Regions from separate parts of the Pectobacterium aroidearum genome, predicted to be linked through region 2. Evidence: predicted binding sites of a transcription regulator. Region 2 holds the regulator's gene; each other region holds the start of a gene.

Region 1 (3,284 bases), 870 kb from region 2:
CGACATCGTGAATGAACAGGATCGGGTTGGCTTCACCTAATTGCCAGCAGCGATCGATCACTTCCTGACAGCGGCGCTCCATTTCCGGGTTATCGCGCTGTACCGAAGCAAAATCCAGATCCGCATCAGACTGGCCTGATGCCATAGAGGAAGCGGCACCACCGCCCAGACCGATATTCATGGACGGCCCGCCCAGCACAATCAGCTTGGCGCCGACGCTGATTTCACCTTTCTTAACGTGATCGGCGCGGATGTTGCCGATACCGCCCGCCAGCATGATCGGTTTGTGGTAGCCGCGCAGTTCGGTACCATTGTGGCTATCGACACGTTCTTCATAAGTACGGAAATAACCCGTCAGTGCAGGACGGCCAAATTCGTTGTTGAATGCCGCGCCGCCCAGTGGGCCTTCGGTCATGATATCCAGCGCGCTGACAATACGCTCTGGCTTGCCGAACTCTTCTTCTTCCCACGGCTGAATAAAGCCAGGAATACGCAGATTCGATACAGAAAAGCCCACCAGACCCGCTTTCGGCTTGGAGCCACGACCTGTTGCGCCTTCATCACGAATTTCACCACCAGACCCTGTTGCTGCGCCCGGCCACGGAGAAATCGCGGTTGGGTGGTTATGCGTTTCAACCTTCATCAGGATATGTGCATCTTCCTGATGGTAAGCATATTGCCCTTTGGTATCAGTGTAGAAACGGCCGACGGCGGAGCCTTCCATGACAGCGGCGTTATCTTTATAGGCTGAGAGAACGTGATCGGGCGTGTGTTCAAAAGTGTTTTTGATCATTTTGAACAGTGACTTCGGCTGAGCAACGCCGTCGATCACCCAATCAGCGTTAAAAATCTTGTGGCGGCAGTGTTCAGAGTTCGCCTGTGCGAACATATACAATTCGATATCGTTAGGATTGCGGCCCAGTTTGGTGAAGGCTTCCAGCAGATAATCAATTTCATCTTCCGCCAATGCCAGTCCCAGACGGACGTTCGCGTCTTCCAACGCCTGGCGCCCTTGCAGCAGAATTTCAACGCGTTTGAAAGGTGCAGGCTGATGATGAGAGAACAGCGCTTCGGCCTGTTTCAGGTCGCTAAATACGCTTTCCATCATCCGGTCATGCAGCAATGCCCCCAGTTGCTGCCACTGTTCATCGCTCAGCGTAGGCGCATGAATATAGAAAGCCAGACCACGTTCCAGACGCAGTACCTTGCTTAATCCACAGTTATGAGCGATATCCGTTGCTTTAGAAGACCACGGGGAAATCGTGCCGGGACGCGGCGTGACCAGTAACAGATGGCCTTGCGGCTCGTGCTCCGCGAGAGAAGGACCATACTTCAGCAAACGTGTCAGTTTGGCCTGTTCATCGTTGTTCAGCGGGGCGCTGACATCGGCGAAATGTACGTATTCAGCATAGATATCGCTGACCGGCAAAACGTGCTCTTTGCAGCGGACCAGCAATTTATTAATACGAAAAGCCGATAAAGCAGGTGAACCACGCAGTATTTCCATAATCTAAAGTTCTCTCGTCTTCGATGCACTGGCTGCGATACAGCCATTGGGCACAACAGGGGGGAAACGCGCACATTATAGAGAATCCTTCCCCCGGACGAAACCGTTTGCGTGGCGATAATTTCACTTCGCATGAGGAGAATGATTAATCGGTGACCAAATCAATAAAAGTTGCACACTGGCGGTTTGTTAAGCAAAATGCCCCCACTCTGGGAAATGACGTATAAAAAAACTGCCGTTACAGACAGACTGGCCATACGGCCGCCGAGAGATAACTATTTGAAGCCTTTAAAATTAAATTATTTTTTCATCGGGATTATCACGTTACTGCTGGCGTTAGCGCTATGGCCTAGTATTCCCTGGCGCAGTAGCCAGGATGCTCAGCTCAGGCAGATCCTCTCACGCGGTGAGTTGCGTATCAGTACGGTTAATTCACCGCTGACTTATGCAATGAGCAACGGATCCCCGACAGGTCTGGATTATGAACTGGCAAAACGTTTCGCCGACTACCTCGGCGTCAAGCTGGTGGTTTCGTCACGTAAAAACCTTGACGAACTGTTTGACGATCTGGACGGTGACGATGCCGATCTGCTGGCCGCAGGGCTGATTTACAACCATGAGCGTCTGGAACGCTTCCGTGCTGGCCCAACCTACTATTCCATTTCACAACAGATGGTCTACCGCCTCGGCTCGCCTCGTCCAAAAACCCTGGATAAGCTGCAAGGCCGACTCGTCGTTACATCCGGTTCCGCGCACGCTGCGACCCTGCGCGATCTCAAGGCAGAGAAATACCCGCAGCTCAGCTGGGAATCGGCCTCCGACCAGAGCACGCAAGAATTACTCAAGCAGGTTGCTGACGGCAAGCTGGACTACACGCTGGGGGATTCCGTCACCATTGGCTTGATGCAGCGAATTCATCCGCAGCTCGCCGTCGCCTTCGATCTCAGTGACGAAGAGCCCGTCACCTGGTATATGCGCCGTTCGCACGATGACAGCCTGTCTGCCGCGCTGCTGGACTTCTTCAGCCAGATTGTCGAAGACGGCACGCTCGCGCGTCTGGAGGAGAAATATCTCGGCCACGTTGGTGAGTTTGACTATGTCGATACCACCACATTCCTGAGTGCGATTGATGAAACGTTGCCGGATTTACGCCCTCTATTTGAAAAATACGCCACCGAGATCGACTGGAAGCTGCTGGCCGCCATCTCCTATCAGGAATCACACTGGAACCCACAGGCGACATCACCGACCGGCGTGCGTGGGCTGATGATGCTCACACGCAACACCGCAGAAAGCCTGAACGTGACCGATCGCGTCGATCCGGAACAAAGTATTCGCGGCGGCGCGCAGTACATGTCGCATATGATGCAGAAAATGCCGGACACCATCCCGGAAGATGAAAAAATCTGGTTTGCGCTGGCGTCCTACAACATGGGGTACGCCCATCTGCTTGACGCGCGTAAATTGACTGAAAAACAGAAGGGTAACCCCGATAGTTGGGTTGATGTGAAGATGCGTCTGCCGATGTTGAGCCAAAAGCGCTACTACACGCAAACCACCTACGGCTATGCACGCGGACATGAAGCCTATAACTACGTGGAAAACATTCGACGTTATATGGTGAGTCTGGAAGGCTACCTGATAGAGAAAGAAACTAAAGCGCAACAACAGACTCAGATAGCACAAGGCTACCCGGTCGTTCCTCTCAACAAGGTGCCGGAATAAGTCGACATAAAGGAAGAAAAACGCCGCAATGCCTGCGTTAGTGCTAGTCACT
Region 2 (3,284 bases):
AGATGTCGTTAAAATCCAAATTCCGCGCACCGCTAACGAAATGTATCATCTGCGTGATGCCGCTCCGATTAAAAAGAGCGAACTGGAAAGCGGCGATTTGGTGTTCTTCCGCATCAATAATCGTGGCGCAGCCGATCACGTCGGAGTTTATCTGGGAGAAGGGAAATTTATTCAGTCGCCGCGTACAGGTTCAGATATTCGTATCAGCAAGCTGAGTGAAGATTACTGGCAGGAGCACTACGTGGGCGCGCGTCGCGTGGTCACACCGCAGACAATTCGTTAAGAGACAGACAACCTACATCGAATGGAAATGATTCAGACACGTTTTATGTAGCATCAACGTGTCTGAATACCTAGCCTGTGCAGAGCATCGTTCGGTTAATTCAGCACCGCAATAAAACTAAACGTGATGATGACAGCCAACGAGCCAACGGTTGTCAGCAAAGACATCTTCAGATCTGTATCCATAAACCACTCCTTTATTAGCGAACAAATTTTAGCTGAAAATTTCACCTGAAAGCGCTATCTGAAATAAAGACACCGCGATTCACAGCCGAACCCATTTAGGCAGTTAAATCTACAAATAATAGGGTTATTACGATTCTTTCATAATTCTAGTGAAAAATCTCGGACGTATGCATCACTAATAGTATAAATTACCCCTTTCACTTTCATGATAAATCGGACACAATCCGCTGTTTATGAAAGCGCTGCGTATCAGTCGAAAAACGTCAACCCAGATCCCTTCGGTATAACATTCGGCATTCTCCTTCTGAAATCCTGTTTTTTAGCTTAGAAGAAGAACATTAAACGTAGGCAAACGATTAACAATATACTTACGTCTGTAACAGGTAAGTTCAGGAGTCATTTTTAGATGGCAACGATTAAAGATGTGGCAAAACGTGCTGGCGTTTCCACCACAACCGTATCGCACGTGATCAATAAAACACGTTTCGTCGCCGAAGAGACCAAGGCAGCCGTCAGGGCGGCAATCAAAGAATTGCACTATTCGCCCAGCGCCGTCGCCCGCAGCCTCAAAGTTAATCACACCAAATCTATCGGTTTGCTGGCCACATCCAGCGAAGCGCCCTACTTCGCCGAAATCATTGAAGCTGTCGAAAACAGCTGCTACGCCAAGGGTTACACGCTGGTGCTGTGTAATTCGCATAACGACATCGGTAAACAGCGCGCCTATCTCTCCATGCTGGCGCAAAAACGCGTCGACGGCCTGCTGGTCATGTGCGCCGAATATCCACCTGAACTGTTGGCGATGCTGAAAGATTATCGCAGCATTCCGATGGTCGTGATGGACTGGGGGCAGATGCACAGCGATTTTACCGATACGATTATCGATAACGCCTTTGAAGGCGGTTATATGGCCGGTCGCTACCTGATCGAACGTGGTCATCGGGATATCGGTGCTATCCCTGGTATTCAAGAACGTAACACCGGCAGCGGACGCTACCTCGGCTTCTTAAAAGCGTTAAAGGAAGCCGACATCACCGTGCGTGAAGAGTGGGTTGTTCAGGGCGATTTCGAGCCGGAGTCCGGTTATAAAGCGATGCATCAAATTCTCGCGCAGAAACAGCGGCCAACGGCCGTATTCTGCGGTGGCGATATCATGGCGATGGGCGCGATCTGTGCGGCAGATGAATTAGGTCTGCGCGTGCCGCAGGATATTTCGGTGATCGGTTATGACAACGTGCGCCACGCGCGTTTCTTTACGCCGGCACTGACGACCATCCATCAGCCGAAAGAGCGTCTGGGGCAGTCTGCTTTCGCGATGTTGCTGGATCGCATTACCAGCAAGCGGGAAGATGCGCACGTCATCGAAGTGCACCCGACGCTGATTGAGCGCCGCTCGGTTGCAGACGGCCCTTACCTCGACTATCGCCGCTAACGGCAGCAATACCGTCCAAACGATTTTTCTATTCCTGTTCGCTTTCCTCTCTGCTTCAGCCCATTTTCTTGTATGCTGGCTGAAGCAGTTATAAATCTACTATCGCGTTTCATTTCCTCTGGTGACAGCCGATTACGTCGGCTGCGATAAGTGCTGTCCAGGTGTTTTACGATACTTTTACATAAAGTTAAGGAGACATGATGGGTTCACCTTATACAGAAGAATGGGATCACGATGCCACGCCTTGGTTCCGCATAATGCGGGATAAGTTGGCCGCTGCGGATATCATAATCAACGGTACCCGCCCTTTTGACATCCGCGTGATTAATCCCGGCATTTTTAAACGTGTCTTGCGAGAAGGTTCATTGGGATTAGGTGAAAGCTATATGGATGGGTGGTGGGAGTGTGAACGGCTGGATATGTTTTTCCATCGTGTCCTGCGCGCAGGGCTAGGGAAAACCTTACCTCACCGCCTGCACGATGCCATGCGAGTCGCCCTCTCTCGCGTCACGAATTTACAATCCCGTCGGCGCGCTCAAGTGGTCGGTGAAGTGCACTACGACCTGGGGAACGATCTTTTTACCCTCATGCTGGATCCTTACATGCAATACTCCTGCGCCTACTGGAAACAGGCACAAACGCTGGAACAGGCACAGGAAGATAAACTCACCATGATTTGTGAAAAACTCCAGCTTAAATCCGGCATGACGCTGCTGGATATCGGCTGCGGATGGGGCGGGCTTGCTGAGTTCGCGGCGCGGCGTTACGGTGTTTCCGTTTACGGCATCACCATTTCCAGAGAACAGCAGGCACTGGCACAACAGCGCTGTCAGGATCTGGACGTCATCGTTGCGTTACAAGACTACCGCGATCTGAACCAGCAATTCGATCGGATTGTTTCTGTTGGCATGTTTGAACACGTCGGCCCGCGTAACTATGGCACTTACTTTCGCATGGCAAAGCGTAATCTAAAGCCTGATGGACTGTTTCTGCTGCATACCATCGGAGCCAATAAGACCACCCCACACATTGACCCCTGGATGAATAAATACATTTTCCCCAACGCCTGCATTCCCTCCATACAGCACATTGCGCAGGCGAGTGAGCCTTACATGGTGATGGAGGACTGGCACAACTTCGGTGCCGATTACGATCGCACATTAATGGCATGGCAAGCCCGTTTTCAGCAATGTTGGCCGCAACTTGCCACACGCTACACTGAACGCTTTCGTCGAATGTTCAGCTATTATTTGAACGCTTGTGCAGGGGAATTCAGAGCAAGAGAACTTCAGCTCTGGCAGATCGTATTCAGTATCAATGGAATAGATGGTGGATTACGCGTTTCACGCTGAGAGGAAAGAGAAAACCGGACGAGGTTGTTCGT
Region 3 (3,284 bases), 2.6 Mb from region 2:
GCGACGGACCAAAGATTTTTAGACCTGCGCTCTGAAACGCATCCACCACACCGATAACTAACGGTGTCTCCGGGCCAACGATGGTTAAATCGATGTGGTTCTCTTGCGCAAAAGCGACGAGCGCTGGAACATCAGTTGCGGCGATATCAACGTTGGTCAGCGCGGCTTCAAGTGCGGTGCCCGCATTTCCCGGAGCGACATAAACGCGTTTCGCCAGTGGTGACTGTGCGGCTTTCCAGGCCAGCGCGTGCTCGCGTCCGCCATTACCAATTACTAAAATGTTCATTTCGGTCAGCTCCAAAATTAATGGCGGAAGTGGCGCATGTCGGTAAAGATCATCGCAATGCCGTGTTCGTTGGCGGCAGCAATAACTTCATCATCACGAATGGACCCGCCCGGTTGAATCACGCAGGTAATACCAACGGCAGCGGCGGCATCAATACCATCACGGAATGGGAAGAATGCATCGGAGGCCATGGCGGAACCTTTTACTTCCAGCCCTTCATCACCCGCTTTGATTCCGGCGATTTTCGCTGAGTAAACGCGGCTCATCTGACCGGCGCCTATCCCGATGGTCATGTTATCGCGTGCGTACACGATCGCATTGGATTTAACGAATTTAGCCACTTTCCAGCAGAAGAGGGCATCGCGTAATTCCTGCTCGCTCGGTTGGCGCTCTGTCACGACACGCAGTTGAGACGCGTCGACCATACCCAAATCGCGATCTTGTACCAGCAAACCGCCGTTGACGCGTTTGAAATCCAGACCAGGAACACGTTGCTGCCAGCTACCACTGGTCAGGACACGTACGTTTTGTTTGGCTGCGGTCACCTTCAATGCGGCCTCACTGGCAGATGGCGCAATAATCACTTCGACAAACTGACGGCTGATAATAGCCTGTGCGGTTTCTTCATCCAGCTCGCGGTTGAAAGCGATAATGCCGCCGAATGCAGATGTCGGGTCGGTTTTATAGGCGCGTTCGTAGGCATCAAGAATTGAGCCGCCAATGGCGACGCCACAGGGGTTCGCATGTTTAACGATAACGCAGGCTGGTTCGGCAAATTCCTTCACACATTCCAGCGCTGCATCGGTATCGGCGATGTTGTTATAAGACAGCGCCTTTCCTTGTAACTGCGTAGACGTGGCGACAGATGCCTCGTGAAGATTCTCTTCTATATAGAAGGCAGCTTGCTGATGGCTGTTCTCGCCGTAGCGCATGTCCTGCTTTTTGATGTAGTTCAGGTTCAACGTGCGTGGGAAGTTACCTGATGGTTTATCGGTTTCGCCGTGGTAAGGCGGAACCAATGCGCCAAAGTAGTTGGCAATCATGCTGTCGTACGCTGCAGTATGTTCGAAGGCTTTAATCGCTAAATCGAAACGGGTTTCGTAGGTCAATGAACCTTCGTTGGCGTCGATTTCATTAATAATGGCGCTGTAGTCGCTGCTCTTGACCACAATAGCCACATCTTTATGGTTCTTGGCGGCGGAGCGAACCATCGTCGGGCCGCCGATATCGATATTCTCAACTGCATCTTCTAATGTGCAGTTCTCACGGGCAACGGTCTGGGCAAACGGATACAGATTCACAACGACGATATCAATCGGCTTGATGTCGTGCTGCGTCATGATCGCATCATCTTGATCGCGTCGTCCCAGAATGCCGCCGTGTACTTTCGGGTGCAGGGTCTTTACACGCCCATCCATCATTTCCGGGAAACCGGTGTAGTCAGAGACTTCTGTCACCGCTAAGCCAGCATCGGCCAGCAAACGGGCGGTTCCTCCGGTTGAAAGGAGCTCGACGCCACGGTGGGACAGAGCTTGAGCAAATTCGACAATACCTGCTTTGTCAGAAACGCTGAGCAGAGCGCGGCGAATTGGACGGCGTTGTTGCATGATGATGTTATCCCCTGGATTTGGGTAGTCAGTAAAGAACGGTATGTGAATATCGTCTTTGTCAGAGCAATAATTGCGGAATAAAGAGAAATATTCAGTTAGCGTTCGCAAAAACACGACGATTTTGAACGGGGTGAATTGTAGCGAAAACGTTTGCGTGATGCTCGTCAATTTTTGAGTAGAATGCTTTCTGTGGATAAGTTTGTGCAAAAAAAGGTATAAGGCGGGGTTTTGCTGTGGAATGCAGCAAACAGTCATTTTTCTTTAAAATACCTATTGCGACAGGTCGAGAAGTCCCTATAATGCGCCTCCATCGACACGGCGCTGTGAATCACAACCGGGTCGGTAAAGAAAGAGAAAACGCTTTAAAATAAGCGTTGACTCTGAAGGTGAAAAGCGTAATATACGCCACCTCGCGAAGCGGTTAAGGCTGCAACGCACTGCTCTTTAACAATTTAATCAGACAATCTGTGTGGGCACTCACAAGACCGTATCTTAACGATATAAAAAGTCTTGAAGAGTGAACAACAGTAAATTCATTACGAATAAACAGTTACTAATTCTTTGAGCATCGCTGACGAGTTCAGCAAATCAAACAAATCTTAAATTGAAGAGTTTGATCATGGCTCAGATTGAACGCTGGCGGCAGGCCTAACACATGCAAGTCGAGCGGTAGCACAGAGAGCTTGCTCTCGGGTGACGAGCGGCGGACGGGTGAGTAATGTCTGGGAAACTGCCTGATGGAGGGGGATAACTACTGGAAACGGTAGCTAATACCGCATAACGTCTTCGGACCAAAGAGGGGGACCTTCGGGCCTCTTGCCATCAGATGTGCCCAGATGGGATTAGCTAGTAGGTGAGGTAATGGCTCACCTAGGCGACGATCCCTAGCTGGTCTGAGAGGATGACCAGCCACACTGGAACTGAGACACGGTCCAGACTCCTACGGGAGGCAGCAGTGGGGAATATTGCACAATGGGCGCAAGCCTGATGCAGCCATGCCGCGTGTGTGAAGAAGGCCTTCGGGTTGTAAAGCACTTTCAGCGGGGAGGAAGGCGATGAGATTAATACTCTCATCGATTGACGTTACCCGCAGAAGAAGCACCGGCTAACTCCGTGCCAGCAGCCGCGGTAATACGGAGGGTGCAAGCGTTAATCGGAATGACTGGGCGTAAAGCGCACGCAGGCGGTTTGTTAAGTCAGATGTGAAATCCCCGAGCTTAACTTGGGAACTGCATTTGAAACTGGCAAGCTAGAGTCTTGTAGAGGGGGGTAGAATTCCAGGTGTAGCGGTGAAATGCGTAGAGATCTGGAGGAATACCGGTGGCGAAGGCGGCCCCCTGGACAAAGACTGACGCTCAGGTGCGAAAGCGTGGGGAGCAAACAGGATT

Evidence for each region. Region 2 encodes PurR, which represses purine synthesis genes. Its sites were predicted from a motif close to CANGCAAACGTTTGCNTG; they were not measured.
Region 1: the regulator PurR is predicted to act here: its motif matches at 1,604-1,621, upstream of purL (phosphoribosylformylglycinamidine synthase).
Region 3: the regulator PurR is predicted to act here: its motif matches at 2,036-2,053, upstream of purH (bifunctional phosphoribosylaminoimidazolecarboxamide formyltransferase/IMP cyclohydrolase).

Annotation. Positions count from the first base shown of each region.
Region 1 is NZ_CP166097.1:1,357,614-1,360,897, reverse strand. It holds gene purL (phosphoribosylformylglycinamidine synthase) at 1-1,507, opposite strand, end outside; gene mltF (membrane-bound lytic murein transglycosylase MltF) at 1,706-3,232, shown strand.
Region 2 is NZ_CP166097.1:2,231,252-2,234,535, reverse strand. It holds gene AB8809_RS10340 (NlpC/P60 family protein) at 1-283, shown strand, start outside; gene AB8809_RS10335 (YnhF family membrane protein) at 379-468, opposite strand; gene purR (HTH-type transcriptional repressor PurR) at 875-1,900, shown strand; gene cfa (cyclopropane fatty acyl phospholipid synthase) at 2,101-3,252, shown strand.
Region 3 is NZ_CP166097.1:4,916,843-4,920,126, reverse strand. It holds gene purD (phosphoribosylamine--glycine ligase) at 1-286, opposite strand, end outside; gene purH (bifunctional phosphoribosylaminoimidazolecarboxamide formyltransferase/IMP cyclohydrolase) at 304-1,893, opposite strand; rRNA gene AB8809_RS22195 (16S ribosomal RNA) at 2,498-3,284, shown strand, end outside.